DNA from 2 places in the Motilibacter peucedani genome. Region 1 is predicted to be linked to the other one. Evidence: riboswitches for the same ligand, from Rfam matches in the RefSeq annotation. Region 1 holds a riboswitch; the other holds the start of a gene.
The links. A riboswitch is a leader RNA that binds a small molecule or an ion and turns the genes downstream of it on or off. The one in region 1 is predicted to bind thiamine pyrophosphate.
Positions count from the first base shown of each region.

Region 2: it holds a riboswitch for thiamine pyrophosphate, as region 1 does, so the genes downstream of both, thiM (hydroxyethylthiazole kinase) here and CLV35_RS13455 (ECF transporter S component) in region 1, are expected to answer to the same signal.

Region 1 is NZ_RBWV01000013.1:74,569-81,443, reverse strand. It holds gene CLV35_RS13480 (MOSC N-terminal beta barrel domain-containing protein) at 1-8, shown strand, start outside; gene CLV35_RS13475 (magnesium transporter MgtE N-terminal domain-containing protein) at 19-1,272, shown strand; gene CLV35_RS13470 (DUF1003 domain-containing protein) at 1,262-1,816, shown strand; gene CLV35_RS13460 (putative bifunctional diguanylate cyclase/phosphodiesterase) at 2,017-4,230, opposite strand; TPP riboswitch at 4,293-4,398, shown strand; gene CLV35_RS13455 (ECF transporter S component) at 4,483-5,265, shown strand; gene CLV35_RS13450 (ABC transporter ATP-binding protein) at 5,269-6,681, shown strand; gene CLV35_RS13445 (energy-coupling factor transporter transmembrane component T family protein) at 6,678-6,875, shown strand, end outside.
Region 2 is NZ_RBWV01000014.1:1,431-8,305, forward strand. It holds gene CLV35_RS15160 (lysophospholipid acyltransferase family protein) at 1-444, opposite strand, end outside; gene serA (phosphoglycerate dehydrogenase) at 452-2,041, opposite strand; gene thiD (bifunctional hydroxymethylpyrimidine kinase/phosphomethylpyrimidine kinase) at 2,093-2,935, opposite strand; gene thiE (thiamine phosphate synthase) at 2,932-3,564, opposite strand; gene thiM (hydroxyethylthiazole kinase) at 3,561-4,382, opposite strand; TPP riboswitch at 4,446-4,540, opposite strand; gene CLV35_RS15185 (glycoside hydrolase family 13 protein) at 4,551-6,287, opposite strand; gene ilvC (ketol-acid reductoisomerase) at 6,439-6,875, opposite strand, start outside.

The sequences.
Region 1 (6,875 bases):
TGACCTAGCCTTCGCTGCGTGAGTGGCACCCGCGTCTACGCCGCCCGGCTGGCCGGCACCGGAGTCTTCGACCCCACCGGTGACCAGGTCGGCAAGGTGCGCGACGTCGTCTGCCTGCTGCGGCAGGAGCAGCGCCCGCGCGTGCTGGGACTCGTCGTCGAGGTCCTCGGCAGGCGCCCGGTCTTCCTGCCCATGACACGGGTCACCGCCGTCGACCCCGGCTCGGTCATCACCACCGGCATCGTCAACATGCGCCGCTTCTCCCAGCGGCCCACCGAGACCCTGGTCCTCGGCGAGCTGCTCGACCGCAAGGTGACCCTCGTCGAGGACTCCACGACCGTCACCGTCGAGGACATCGCCCTGGAGCAGACGCGCACGCGCGACTGGGTGCTCGACAAGGTGCACGTCAGCCGCCCGGCCAAGGGCTTGCGCCGGCGCGGCGAGGCGCTCACCGTCGACTGGGACGCGGTGACCGGCTTCAGCCTGCAGGAGCAGGGCCAGGGCGCCACCAACCTGCTGGCCGCCTTCGAGGAGATGCGCGCGCCGGACCTCGCCAACGTGCTGCACGACCTCTCGCCCAAGCGGCGCGCCGAGGTCGCCGCCGCGCTCGACGACGAGAAGCTCGCCGACGTCCTGGAGGAGCTGCCCGAGGACGACCAGGTCGAGATCCTCGGCAACCTCGACGAGGCGCGCGCGGCCGACGTGCTCGAGGCCATGGGCCCCGACGACGCGGCCGACCTGCTGGCCGAGCTGCCCGAGCACGAGGCCGAGAAGCTGCTCGCGCTCATGGAGCCCGGCGAGGCGGCCGACGTGCGCCGCCTGCTGTCCTACGACGAGCTCACGGCCGGCGGCATGATGACGACCGAGCCGGTCATCCTGCCTCCCGACGCCACCGTCGCCGAGGCGCTCGCCCGCGTGCGCGTCGCCGACCTCTCCCCCGCGCTCGCCTCCTCCGTCTACGTCTGCCGGCCCCCGCTCGAGACGCCGACCGGGCGCTTCCTCGGCACCGCCCACATCCAGCGCCTGCTGCGCGAGCCGCCGTCGTCCCTGGTGTCCGGGGTCGTCGACAAGGACGTCGACCCGCTGCTGCCGCAGACGACGCTGCCGGCCGTGACGCACTACCTGGCCACCTACAACCTCGTGGCCATCGCGGTCGTCGACGACAACGACCACCTGCTGGGCGCGGTCACCGTCGACGACGTGCTCGACCACCTGCTGCCCGACGACTGGCGCGACCGCCCGGCCGACATCGAGGTGCCGCGTGGCTCGTGACGAGCGCGGCCTGCGCGGGCCCCGGCCCTCGCGCTCGCGCCCGGCGCTCGACGTGCCGCGCGAGCGCGGCCGGCGCGGGCTGCGCGGCCCGGGCTACGACGCCGAGACCTTCGGCGCGATCGGCGAGCGCATCGCCCGCTTCCTCGGCACCTGGCGGTTCATCGGCTACCTCACGGTGTTCGTGGCGCTCTGGCTGGCGTGGAACACCTGGACGCCGGACCGGCTCCAGTTCGACCCGCGGGCCACCAACTACACGCTGCTCACGCTCATCCTGTCGCTGCAGGCGTCCTACGCCGCGCCGCTGATCCTGCTGGCGCAGAACCGCCAGGCCGACCGCGACCGGGTGCAGTGGGAGCAGGACCGCGCGCGCAGCGAGCGCAGCATCGCCGACACCGAGTACCTCACCCGCGAGCTGGCCGCCGTGCGCATCGCGCTCGGCGAGGTGGCCACCCGCGACTTCCTGCGCGGCGAGCTGCGCACCCTGCTCGAGGAGCTCGAGGAGCGCCAGGCCGAGCAGCCGCCCGCCGCCGAGTACGAGTCCTGAACTCAGACCTCCAGCGCCTCGACGCCTCCTGGACGGCGACGACCTCTGCCGCCGGCGCGCCGTGCGCCTCCGCGGTCTCCAGCAGGGCCGCGGCGCGGCCGGCGGCCTCGGCGTCGTCGGACCCGGAGCCGGACTCCACCCACGCGTACGCGCCATTCCACCGAGCCGCAGGTCCGACACCGACGCCGGGCGACGTGGCCCTACGCCGTCGCGGCAGCCAGCGGCGCGTGCTGCTCGAGCTGCTCGATGACGGCGGGCAGGTCGGCCGGCGACATCGGCCGGCTGTAGAGGTAGCCCTGCGCGCTGGGCACGCCGAGCCCGTGCAGCGCCCGCGCCTGCACCTCGGTCTCGACGCCCTCGACCACGGTGTGCAGCCCCAGGGTGCGGCCGAGCTCGGCGATGACCGAGACCAGCCGCGTGCTCGACCGCTCGGTCGTGATGTGGTCGGTGAAGCTCTTGTCGACCTTCAGGATGTCGAAGTCGAGCTGCTGCAGGTAGCTCAGCGACGAGTAGCCCGTGCCGAAGTCGTCGACCGCGAAGCGCACGCCGATCGCGCGCAGCACCCGCACCGCGTCGACGACGGACTCGAGTCCCAGCGCCGCGCTCTCGGTGATCTCCAGCACGAGGTGGCGCGGGTCGAGCCCGGTGTCGGCGAGCACGGCGCGCACCTCGTCGGCGAAGCCGGGCTCCTCGAGCCGCGCGGGCGAGACGTTGGCGCTGACGTAGGCGTCGGCCGCCACGGGGTGCTCCCGCTTGAGCTCGGCGACCGACGCGCAGGCCGTGCGCAGCACCCAGCGGTCGACCTCTCCCATCAGGCCCATCGACTCGGCGGTCGGGAGGAAGGCGAAGGGGCCGAGCAGCCCGCGCGTCGGGTGCTCCCAGCGGATCAGGGCCTCGAGGCCCTGGAGGCGGGCGCTCGCCACGTCGACGATGGGCTGGAAGTGCAGGCGCAGCTCGCCGCCGTGCAGCGCCTGGCGCACCGACTCGCGCAGCACCAGCTCGCCCATGCGGGCCTCGCGCAGGTCCGGCTCGAAGACGCGGGCGCAGTCGCCGCCGGCGGCCTTCGCCGCGTACATCGCGAGGTCGGCGTCCGTGACCGGGTCCGCCCCCTGGGTCCACGAGCCGGCGAGCCCGAGGCTCGCGGTCACCAGCGTGTGCACCAGCTCGGGCTGGTCGAACGGCGCGCGCAGGCACTCGAGCACCCGCAGCGCGAACGACTCGGTCTCCTGCTCGCCGGCGCCCACGAGCAGCACCGCGAACTCGTCGCCCTCGAGGTGCGCCACGAGCGAGGGCTCGGCCACCAGCGCGTACAGCCGGCCGGCGACCTCGCTGAGCACGGCGTCGCCGCCCTCGCGCCCGAGCCGGTCGTTGATGGTCTTGAAGCCGTCGATGTCGCAGTGGATGACGCCGACCGGCGTCCCCGCGCCCGTCGCGTCCCAGATCCGCTCGTTGAGCAGCGTACGGTTCGGCAGCCCGGTGACCGGGTTGCGCAGCGCCTGCTCGCGGACCTCCACCTCGAGCCGGTGGCGCTCGGTGACGTCGCGCGCGTTGATGACCGCGCCCGAGGAGTCCGGCGAGGCCGACAGGGTGCACTCGAGCACGCGCCAGCCGTCGCCGCCGCGCACCCGCAGGTCGAGCTGCGTGGGGACGCCGGGGCGCGGTCCCGCGGCGAGGCGCTCGAGGGCGGCCTCGACCTCGTCCGGGTGCATGTGCTCGCGCAGGACCGCCGCGCACTCCGCGCCGACGAGCCCGGAGGCCTCGATGCCGAGCACCGAGGTGAGCGAGGGGCTGACGTACTCCACGCGGCCCTCGCCGTCGAGCAGCACGGTGATGTCCGAGGAGTTCTCGACCAGGCTGGCGAAGCGCCGCTCGTCGTGCTCGTGCAGCTGAGCGGCCGAGCGGGTCAGGCGGCTGACGAGGTAGGCGGTGATCTCGCTGAGCAGGACGCAGACCAGCACCGTGTCGAGCGCGCCGCCCCGCAGCCAGGCCGCGTGGTCGGCGGGCGCGACGTCGGCCAGCGGCAGCCAGAACGCGACGCCGATGAGCGGTGACCACCAGAGGCTCGTCCACCGCGGCTGCGAGAGCCCGATGAAGACCGCGAGCACGGTGAAGAAGCAGGTGGAGTTGTAGGGGTTGAACGACACCGCGTTCATCAGGCCGATCATCACGCAGCCAAGCGGGATGATCGGCAGCATCGCGGCCCGTGGCCACCGGTGGAACGGCAGCACCAGGCACAGCACGCCGACGGCCGCGGCGACGACGGCGACCGAGACGCCCGCGACCAGGGCCCAGCCGCCCAGAGGCAGGGTGCAGGACACCGACACCGCGCTGCCGGCGAGGGTGAGGACCGCTCCGCACCTGCTCGCCAGGCCGCGCAGGTCGAGGGAGTCGTCCCTCCGCGGCTTCCTGGTCACGACGTCCTCATCGACCGGGCACCCCGCCGTCTTACGGGTACGCACGGGTGTAATCTCGCAGCGCACCACCGCAGGGGAGCGCTGCAGCGCTGAGAGTGTGGGACGACCCACAGACCCTCGAACCTGATCCGGGTCATGCCGGCGCAGGGAGTCGGATCTCCACCGAGCGGCGCGTCCCTCGGGCCGCGCCACGCGGTGGCTCGTCAGATGCCTTCACCTCTCCTCCTACGTCGTCCGCGTCCAGGAGGAACCGTGTCCACCACCCACCCGTCCGGCCCGTCCCGCCCGTCCGGCGCCGCCGCGCGCGCCGGCACGGTCATTGTCGCCGTGGGCGCCGTCGCCGCCGTGCTCGGCTACCTCGGCACCGAGGCGACCGACCTGCCGCGCGCCGCGAGCGTCATCGACGCCGTGGTCGCGCTCGTCGCCGCCGGGCTCGTCTGCTTCGGCGTCCTGACCCGCCCCCGGGCACCGTGGCGCACCGTGGACATCGTCACCGCGGCGGTGCTGGCCGTCGCGTCCGGCGTGGTCTTCTGGGCGTGGACCCAGCTGTGGAACGCGGTGTCGCCGGCGTTCTCGGGCTTCCCGCCCGGCCAGGCCGTGATGTACGGCATGTGGTTCCTGCCGGGCGCGCTCGTGCCGCTGGTCGTCCGCAAGCCGGGCGCCGCGGTCTTCGCCGAGCTCGTCGCCTCGACCCTCGAGTACCTCCTGGCGAGCTCGTTCGGCGCGCCGGTGATCGTCTACGGGCTCGTCCAGGGGCTGTGCGCCGAGGCCGTGTGGGCCGCGTTCCGCTACCGGCGCTGGGGCCTCGTGCCCTCCGCGCTCGCCGGTGCGGCGGCGGGCCTGGGCGCCGCGCTGCTCGACCTCGTCTACTACTACGCCGACTGGTCGGGCCCGTGGAAGCTCACCTACGTCGTCGCCGTCGTCGTCTCCGGCGCCGTGCTGACCGGTGGCCTGTCGTGGTGGCTGCTGCGCGCGCTGGTGCCGACCGGCGCCCTCGGCGCCTTCGCGGCCGGCCGCAGCCGCGAGCTGGTCTAGCGCATGCAGGTGTCCGTCACGGGCTGGGGCTGGCGCCACGCCGGCCGCCGGGCCTGGGCGGTGCGCGAGCTGGACCTCGAGGTCGCGCCCGGTGAGAAGGTCCTGCTCGTCGGCCCGTCCGGGGCCGGCAAGAGCACGCTCCTGCTCGCGCTCGCCGGGCTGCTCGACCCGTCCTCGGCCGAGGAGACCGAGGGCCGCATCACCCTCGACGGCGTCGACGCCCGCGAAGCGCGCGGCCGCGCCGGGCTGGTGCAGCAGGACCCGGCCACGAGCCTGGTGATGGCGCGCGCCGGTGACGACGTCGCGTTCGGGCCCGAGTGCTGGGGCGTCGAGCCGGCGGAGATCTGGCCGCGCGTGGACGAGGCGCTCGACGACGTCGGGTTCACCCTCGGCCGCTCCCGCGCCACCGCCGGGCTCTCCGGCGGCGAGGCGCAGCGCCTCGCCCTCGCGGGGGTCGTCGCCCTGCGGCCCGAACTCCTGCTGCTCGACGAGCCGACCGCCAGCCTCGACCCGGCCGGCGTGCTTGTGGCCCGCGCGGCGGTCGGTCGCGTGCTCGAGCGCACCGGCGCAGGGCTGGTCATGGTCGAGCACCGGCCAGGGCCCTGGCTCGACCTGGTCGACCGGGTGGTCGCCCTGGACGCGTCCGGCGTCGTGGCCGACGGCCCGCCGGCCGCCGTGCTCTCCGGCGAGCGCGGGCGCTGGCTGGCCGAGCACCGTGTGTGGGTGCCGGGCTTCGAGCCGTCGTGGCCGTGGCACGCGCCCGCCGCCGGGGAGGCCCTCCTGCAGGCGGAGTCCGTGACGCACCGGCACCGCGGTGCTTCCCGGCCCTCACCCGAGGACGTCTCGCTCGTGCTCCACCGCGGGGAGGCCGTCGCGGTCACCGGCCGCAACGGCGTCGGCAAGACCACCTTCGCCCAGGCGCTCGGAGGCCTGCTGCGGCCGAGCGCGGGCAGCGTACGCGCGACGCCGGCCCTGAGCGCCGACCGCCGTCCGCTGTGCACGTGGCGCGCCAGTGCGCTGGCCGGCGCGGTCGGCAGCGTCTTCCAGCGCCCCGAGCAGCAGTTCGTCACCGGCCGCGTCGTCGACGAGGTCGCCCTCGGCGTCCGGCTGGCGGGCGGTGCCCCGTCGACGGCGACCGACCTGCTCGAGCGGCTCGGCCTGGCACGGCTCGCCGCCGCCGACCCGCACACGCTGTCCGGGGGCGAGCAGCGCCGGCTCTCGGTCGCCGCCGTCCTGGCCGCCGCGCCTCAGGTGCTGGTGCTCGACGAGCCGAGCTTCGGGCAGGACGCGCGCACCTGGGCCGAGCTCGTGCGGCTGCTGCAGGCGCTGCTCGAGGAGGGCCGCTCTGTCGCCGCGGTCACCCACGACCGGCCGCTCGTCGGTGCACTGGCGGCGCGCGAGCTGGTCCTCGGGTGAGCGTCAACCCGCTCTCCGGCCTGCTCGCCTGCACGGTGGTCGGACTCGCCGCACTGCTGGCCCGCGACGCCGTCACGCCGGTGCTGCTGCTCGTGCCCGCCCTCGCGTGGCTGCTCTCCGGGCTGCCGGTGGCCACCTCGGCCCGCCGCTCGGTCCCGGTCTTCGTCGCGGCGGCCGGCGTGGGCTTCTCCACC
Region 2 (6,875 bases), on a different contig from region 1:
GACCGGCACGACCGGCGCACCCGAGGCCATAGCGAGCCACGCGACGCCGGCGCGGCCGCGGTAGAGCCGGCCGTCGCGCGAGCGGGTGCCCTCGGGGTAGATGCCGAAGGCGCCCCCGGCCCGGAGCACCTCGAGCGCCGTCTCGAGCGAGCGGTGGGCGGCCGCGGTGTCGCCGCGCTTGACCGGGATGGCGTTGAGGGCGGTGAAGAACGCGCGGGTGAAGACGACCGAGATGCCGGGGCCGGTGAAGTACTCGGCCTTGGCGAGGAACGCGACGTCGCGCGGGGCGACCAGCGGGATGACGATGCTGTCGATGAACGAGACGTGGTTGCTGGCGAGGATGACCGGCCCGGAGGTCGCGACGTTGTCCCGGCCCTGCACCACCGGTCGGTAGACCGTGTGGCGCAGGACCGAGAGCAGCAGTCGGACGACGCGGTAGAGCACCGGCAGCTCAGGCGAGGTCGACGACGCGGCCCGAGACGGCCCCGATGCTCTCGACGATGGCCTCCAGCACCTCGGGCGAGACGGCGCTGTCGACGGTGAGGGCGACGAGCGCCTCGCCGCCCGCGCTGCTGCGGCTGACCTGCATGCCGGCGATGTTGATGCCGGCCTCGCCGAGGTGCTGGCCGATGACGCCGACGACGCCCGGCTTGTCCTCGTAGCGCAGGAACAGCATGTGCTCGGTGGGCACCACCTCGACGTCGAGCCCGTCGACCTCGACGATCTTCTCGACCTGGCGCGGACCGGTGAGCGTGCCGGACACCGAGAACTGCGCGCCGTCGGCCGTGGTGCCGGCGAGCGTGACCAGGTTGCGGTAGTCGGGGCTGACCCGCTCGGTGAGCAGGCGCGTCTCGAGCCCGCGCTCCTTGGCCAGCACGGGGGCGTTGACGTAGGTGACGGCCTCCTCGACCACGTCGGCGAAGATGCCGCGCAGCGCCGCCAGCTCGAGCACGCGGACGTCCTGCTCGGCGATCTCGCCGCGCACGACGACGTCGAGCGACTGCGGCACGGCGCCGATCAGCGCGGAGAGGATGCGGCCGAGCTTCTCGGTGAGCGGGATGCCGGGGCGCACGTCCTCGGCGATCACGCCGCCCTGCACGTTGACCGCGTCGGGGACGAGCTCGCCGGCCAGGGCCAGGCGCACCGAGCGGGCGACCGCGATGCCCGCGCGCTCCTGGGCCTCGTCGGTGGAGGCGCCGAGGTGGGGAACGCCGACGACCTGCTCGAGCGTCATCAGCGGGGAGTCGGTGGTGGGCTCCTTGGCCCACACGTCGAGCCCGGCGCCGGCGACCCGGCCCTCGACGATGGCGTCGTAGAGCGCCTTCTCGTCGACGATGCCGCCGCGCGCGGCGTTGACGATGCGGACGCCGGGCTTGACCTTGCGCAGCGCCTCCTCGCCGATCAGGCCGACGGTCTCCGGCGTCTTGGGCAGGTGCACGGTGATGAAGTCGGCCTCGGCCAGCAGCTCGTCGAGGCTCACCAGGCGGGCGCCGATCTGCGCGGCGCGCCCCGCCTGCACGTAGGGGTCGTAGGCCAGCACCTTCATGCCGAACGCCGAGAGCCGCTGGGCGACGAGCACGCCGATGCGGCCCAGGCCGACGACGCCGATGGTCTTCTCGAAGAGCTCCACGCCGGTGAACTTGCTGCGCTTCCACTCCCCCGCCTTGAGCGAGGCGTGGGCGGCCGGCACCCGGCGGGCGACCGAGAGCAGCAGCGTGATGGCGAGCTCGGCGGCCGACACGATGTTGGAGGTCGGTGCGTTGACGACCATGACGCCGGCCTGCGTGGCCGCGGGCACGTCGACGTTGTCGAGGCCGACCCCGGCGCGGGCGATGACCCGCAGGGACTTCGCGGCGGCAATGGCCTCGGCGTCGACCTTGGTGGCGCTGCGGACGAGGATGGCGTCGACGTCGACGATCGCGGCCAGCAGCTCGGCGCGGTCGGCGCCGTTGCAGTGCCGGACCTCGAAGTCGGGGCCGAGGGCCTCCATCGTCGCCGGCGACAGCTCCTCGGCGATCAGTACGACGGGCTTGCTCACCAGATGCTCCCGGGACGCGTGGAAGGGGCGGACCTTGCCTCTAGGCGCGCCACTCTAGCGAGGCGCACCGGCACTCCTGACCGCTGCGCCCTGCTCGGGCCTCCACCAGTCCGCGAAGTGGTGGACCGGGCCGGAGCCCGACCCCACCTCCAGCTCGTCGGCGTGCAGGAGCGCCCGGGTCAGGTAGTCCTTGCCCAGTCGCACCGACTCGCGCAGGGGCAGGCCGCGCGCGAGGTGGGCGGCGACCGCCGAGGCCAGCGTGCAGCCGGTGCCGTGGGTGTTGCGGGTCGGCACGCGCGGCGCGGACAGCTCCAGCAGCCCGTCGGCGTCGGCCAGCACGTCGTCGCTGGTGCTCCCGTCGAGGTGGCCGCCCTTGACCAGAGCGGCGCCCGCACCGAGCGCGCGCAGCTCCTGCGCGGCCTGCGCCATCGCCGCCCGGTCCGGCACCGGGTGGCCGAGCAGGGCGGCGGCCTCCGGCAGGTTCGGGGTGACCAGCGTGGCCAGGGGCAGCAGCCGCTCGCGCACCGCCTCGGCGGTGCCCGCCGCACCGAGGGCGTCACCGCTGGTGGCGACGAGCACGGGGTCGACGACGAGCTGGGGTACGCGGTGGCGCGCCACCGCCGCAGCGACCGCCTCGACGACCTCCGGCGTACCGAGCATCCCGGTCTTGACGCAGCGCACGTCGAGGTCGCCGAGCACAGCGTCGAGCTGGGCCGTGACGAAGTCGGCGGGCACCTCGTGCACGCCGGTCACCCCGCGGGTGTTCTGCGCGGTCAGGGCCGTGAGGACCGCAGCGCCGTAGGTGCCGAGGGCCGAGAAGGTCTTGAGGTCGGCCTGGATGCCCGCACCGCCCGACGGGTCGGACCCGGCGACCGTGAGCACCACGACCGCGCTCACGACCGGGCCGCCAACGCCTCGTCGACCGCCGCGCGCAGCGCGGCGGCGGCTGCCCGGGGGTCCGCAGCGGCCATGACGGCCGAGACGACGGCCACGCCCGACGCACCGGCGGCCACCGCCTGCCGGGCGCGGTCCGGGTCGATCCCGCCGATGGCGACGACGGGCCGGCTGCGGTCGGTGGCCCCGATCGCCCCGGTGCCCACGGCTCCACCCGCGTCGGACTTCGTCGAGGTGGCCCAGACCGGCCCGACCGCGGTGTAGTCCAGTGCAGACCTCTCGTCGTCGGCGAGGCGGCGGCCGCCGTAGAGCGACATGCCGATGACCACGTCGCGGCCGAGCACCTGCCGCGCCAGCACGGGATCAGGGTCCGCGCGACCCACGTGGAGCCCGAGCCCGAGCTCGGTCGCGACGGGCAGGGAGTCGTTGACCAGCAGTGGCACGCCCGTGCCGTCGAGCACCTGCAGCAGCCGGCGCGCCTCGACGAACAGCTCGCTGGGCGAGGCCCCCTTGTGGCGCAGCTGGACGGCGGTGACCCCGCCGACGACGGCGGCCTCCACCGTCGCCTCGAGCGGGCGCTCGCCGCCGAGCGCCGGGTCGGTCACCAGGTAGACGCGCAGGTCCGCGGTCATGAGGAGACCACCTGGGCGCCGTCCCGGAGGGCGGACTCGTCGAGCCGGTGCAGCTCGTCGAGCAGCCGCCAGCGCAGCGTGCCCGGGCCCGCGGCGTCGCACCCGGCGCGGGACCCGGCGGCTGCGTAGACCGCACAGGCCGCGACCGCGGCCTCGAAGGCCGGCGCGACGGCGGCGAAGGCGCCCGTCACCGCGGTCAGGCTGCACCCGGTGGCGGTGATCCGGGCCATCAGGGGGTGCCCGCCCGTGACCGTCGCGACCCTGGTCCCGTCGGTGACGACGTCCACCTCGCCGGTCACCGCGACCACGCAGGAGTGCCTGCGTGCCAGTGCTTGCGCGGCGTCGAGAGCCGACTCGACGCTGTCGGTGCTGTCGACCCCGCGCGCTCCCCCACCGGCCTCGGCCGTCGACGAGGCTCCGGTGACCCTGGCGAGCGCGAGCACCTCGCTCGCGTTGGCACGCACGATGCTCGGCGTGCGGGCCATCAGCTCGGCGCAGAGCTCGTCGCGCATGGCGGTCGCCCCGACGGCCACCGGGTCGAGCACCCAGGGTCGTCCGGCCTCGACCGCAGCGGTCGTCGCGCGGACCATGCCGTCGGCCCAGCGGGGCGACGGCGTACCGGTGTTGACCGTCAGCGCCGACGCGATCGCGGCGAACTCCCCCGACTCGGCCGGGTCGGCCACCATCGCCGGCGACGCGCCGACCGCGAGGACGGCGTTGGCCGCCAGGTCCATGGCGACGTAGTTGGTGATGCACTGCACCAGCGGGGAGCTGCGGCGCACCTGCGCGAGCAGCTCGGCGACCTCGGCGACGTCCATGCGGGCTCTCCTTCGCGTGCGCCCGGCGAGGAGGCCGACGTCAGCACGCGGGCACGGGGAGCGCGCCCTCGTGCGTCGGCTCCCTACGCCGGAACGACCCGGATCAGGTTCGGCGGGTCTGTCTCAGCCCTCTCGCGAGGGCACCCCGGCCGACGTACGGGTCAGAGGCTAGCGCCCCACCTCGCGGCGGTGGACGCGCGCCTCCCAGGGCCGCAGCCCGAGCCCCTCCGCCGGCTCGCGGTAGTTGCCCAGCACCAGCTCCGAGCCCTCCCACCCCTCGAGCTCGACTTCGGCGTCGGAGCCGGAGAAGTTCCCCAGCACCAGCAGCTCCTCGTTGCCGAGACGGCGCGTGAAGGCGTAGACCTGCTCGTCGTCGTGCAGCAGCAGCGTGAAGTCGCCGAGCACCACGGTCCGGGAGCTGTGGCGGAGCGCGATGAGGCGGCGGTAGTGGTGGAAGACCGAGTCGGGGTCGGCCGTCTCGGCCGCGGCGTTGACCTCGGTGTAGTTGGGGTTGACCTCGCTCCATGGCGTGCCGGTCGTGAACCCGGCGTGGGGCGAGGCGTCCCACTGCATCGGCGTGCGCGCGTTGTCGCGGGCCATCGGGCGGATCGAGGCCAGCACCTGCTCGGGGTCGCGGCCGGCCGCGACCTCCTGCCGGTAGTGGTTGATCGACTCGATGTCGCGCAGCTCGTCGACCGAGCGCAGCGGCGCGTTGGTCATCCCGAGCTCCTCGCCTTGATAGACGTACGGTGTGCCGCGGTGCAGGTGCAGCACCGTCGCGAGCATGGTGGCGGAGCGCACCCGGTGCTCGCCGTCGTCGCCGAAGCGCGACACCACGCGCGGCTGGTCGTGGTTGTTCCAGTAGAGGCTGTTCCATCCGACATCGGCCAGGCCCGCCTGCCAGCGGGCGAGGGTGGCCTTGAGGTCGGTGAGCTTGAGCGGGTGGTGGTCCCACTTGGTGAGGCCCTGGTCGACACCCATGTGCTCGAACTGGAAGACCATGTCGACCTCGCGCCGGGCCGGGTCGGTGAACAGCCGGGCCTCGTCGACGGTGACGCCGGGCATCTCACCGACTGTCAGCAGCTCGGGCCGGCCAGTGAAGACCTCGCGGCTCATCTCCTGCAGGAACTCGTGGATGCGTGGTCCGCAGAGGTAGTAGGCGCCGCCGTCGGCGAACAGACCACCTGAGCCCACCACGTGCGCGTCCGGGAGGGCCGGGTCCTTCGAGATCATGTTGATGACATCCATGCGGAAGCCGTCGACGCCCCGGTCGAGCCACCAGCGCATCATCGCGCAGACCGCCTGGCGTACCTCGGGGTTCTCCCAGTTGAGATCGGGCTGCTTGCGCGAGAACAGGTGCAGGTAGTACTCGCCGGTCGCGTCGTCGAGCTGCCAGGCCGAGCCGGAGAAGAAGGAGCCCCAGTTCGTGGGCTCAGCCCCAGGCGTACCCGGCTCGAGGCCTTCGCGGGCGGGGCGCCACCAGTACCAGTCGCGCTTCGGGCTGTCCTTGCTCGCCCGTGACTCCTCGAACCACGCGTGCTCGTCGCTGGTGTGGTTCACCACGAGGTCCATGACGAGCTTCATGCCGTGCGCGTGCACGTCGGCGAGCAGCTCGTCGAAGCCCTCGAGGGTGCCGAACACCGGGTCGATGCCCTGGTAGTCGCGGATGTCGTAGCCGGCGTCGTCCTGCGGCGAGGGGTAGACCGGCGAGAGCCACAGGACGTCGACCCCGAGCGTGCGCAGGTGGTCCAGGCGGGACCGGATGCCGGCCAGGTCGCCGATGCCGTCGCCGTCGGAGTCGGCGAAGCTGCGCGGGTAGATCTGGTAGACGACCGCGTCGGCCCACCAGGGCGTCGTTGGTGCCACGTCGGCGTCCCACCCTTCCACTCGTGTGTCCGAACACATCAGCACATCGCCGCAGGTCGGCGCGCGGCGGGTTCGGACACGGGGGTGGTGCAGAGAGAGGGAAGGGCCGTCCCAGGGGTGGCGGGACGGCCCTTCCGCACTACCGCGGGTCCCGCCTGGTGGGGCGGGACGCGCGGAGCTCTTCGACGCCTCAGCGCGAGGCGGAGCCCTCGACGTAGTCGTCGTCGGAGGACTTGACCCAGCTCATGAGCTTGCGCAGCTCGCGACCGGTCGCCTCGATCGGGTGCTGCTCGCCCTTGGCGCGCAGCTGCTTGAACTCCGGCGCGCCGGCGTCCTGGTCGGTGATGAACCGGTTGGCGAACGTGCCGTCCTGGATGTCGGTGAGGACGTCCTTCATGCGCGCCTTGACCGAGGCGTCGATGATGCGCGGGCCCGAGACGTAGTCGCCGTACTCGGCGGTGTCGGAGATCGACCAGCGCTGCTTGGCGATGCCGCCTTCGTACATCAGGTCGACGATGAGCTTGAGCTCGTGGAGGCACTCGAAGTAGGCGACCTCGGGCTGGTAGCCCGCCTCGATGAGCGTCTCGAAGCCGGCCTGGACCAGCGCCGACATGCCGCCGCAGAGCA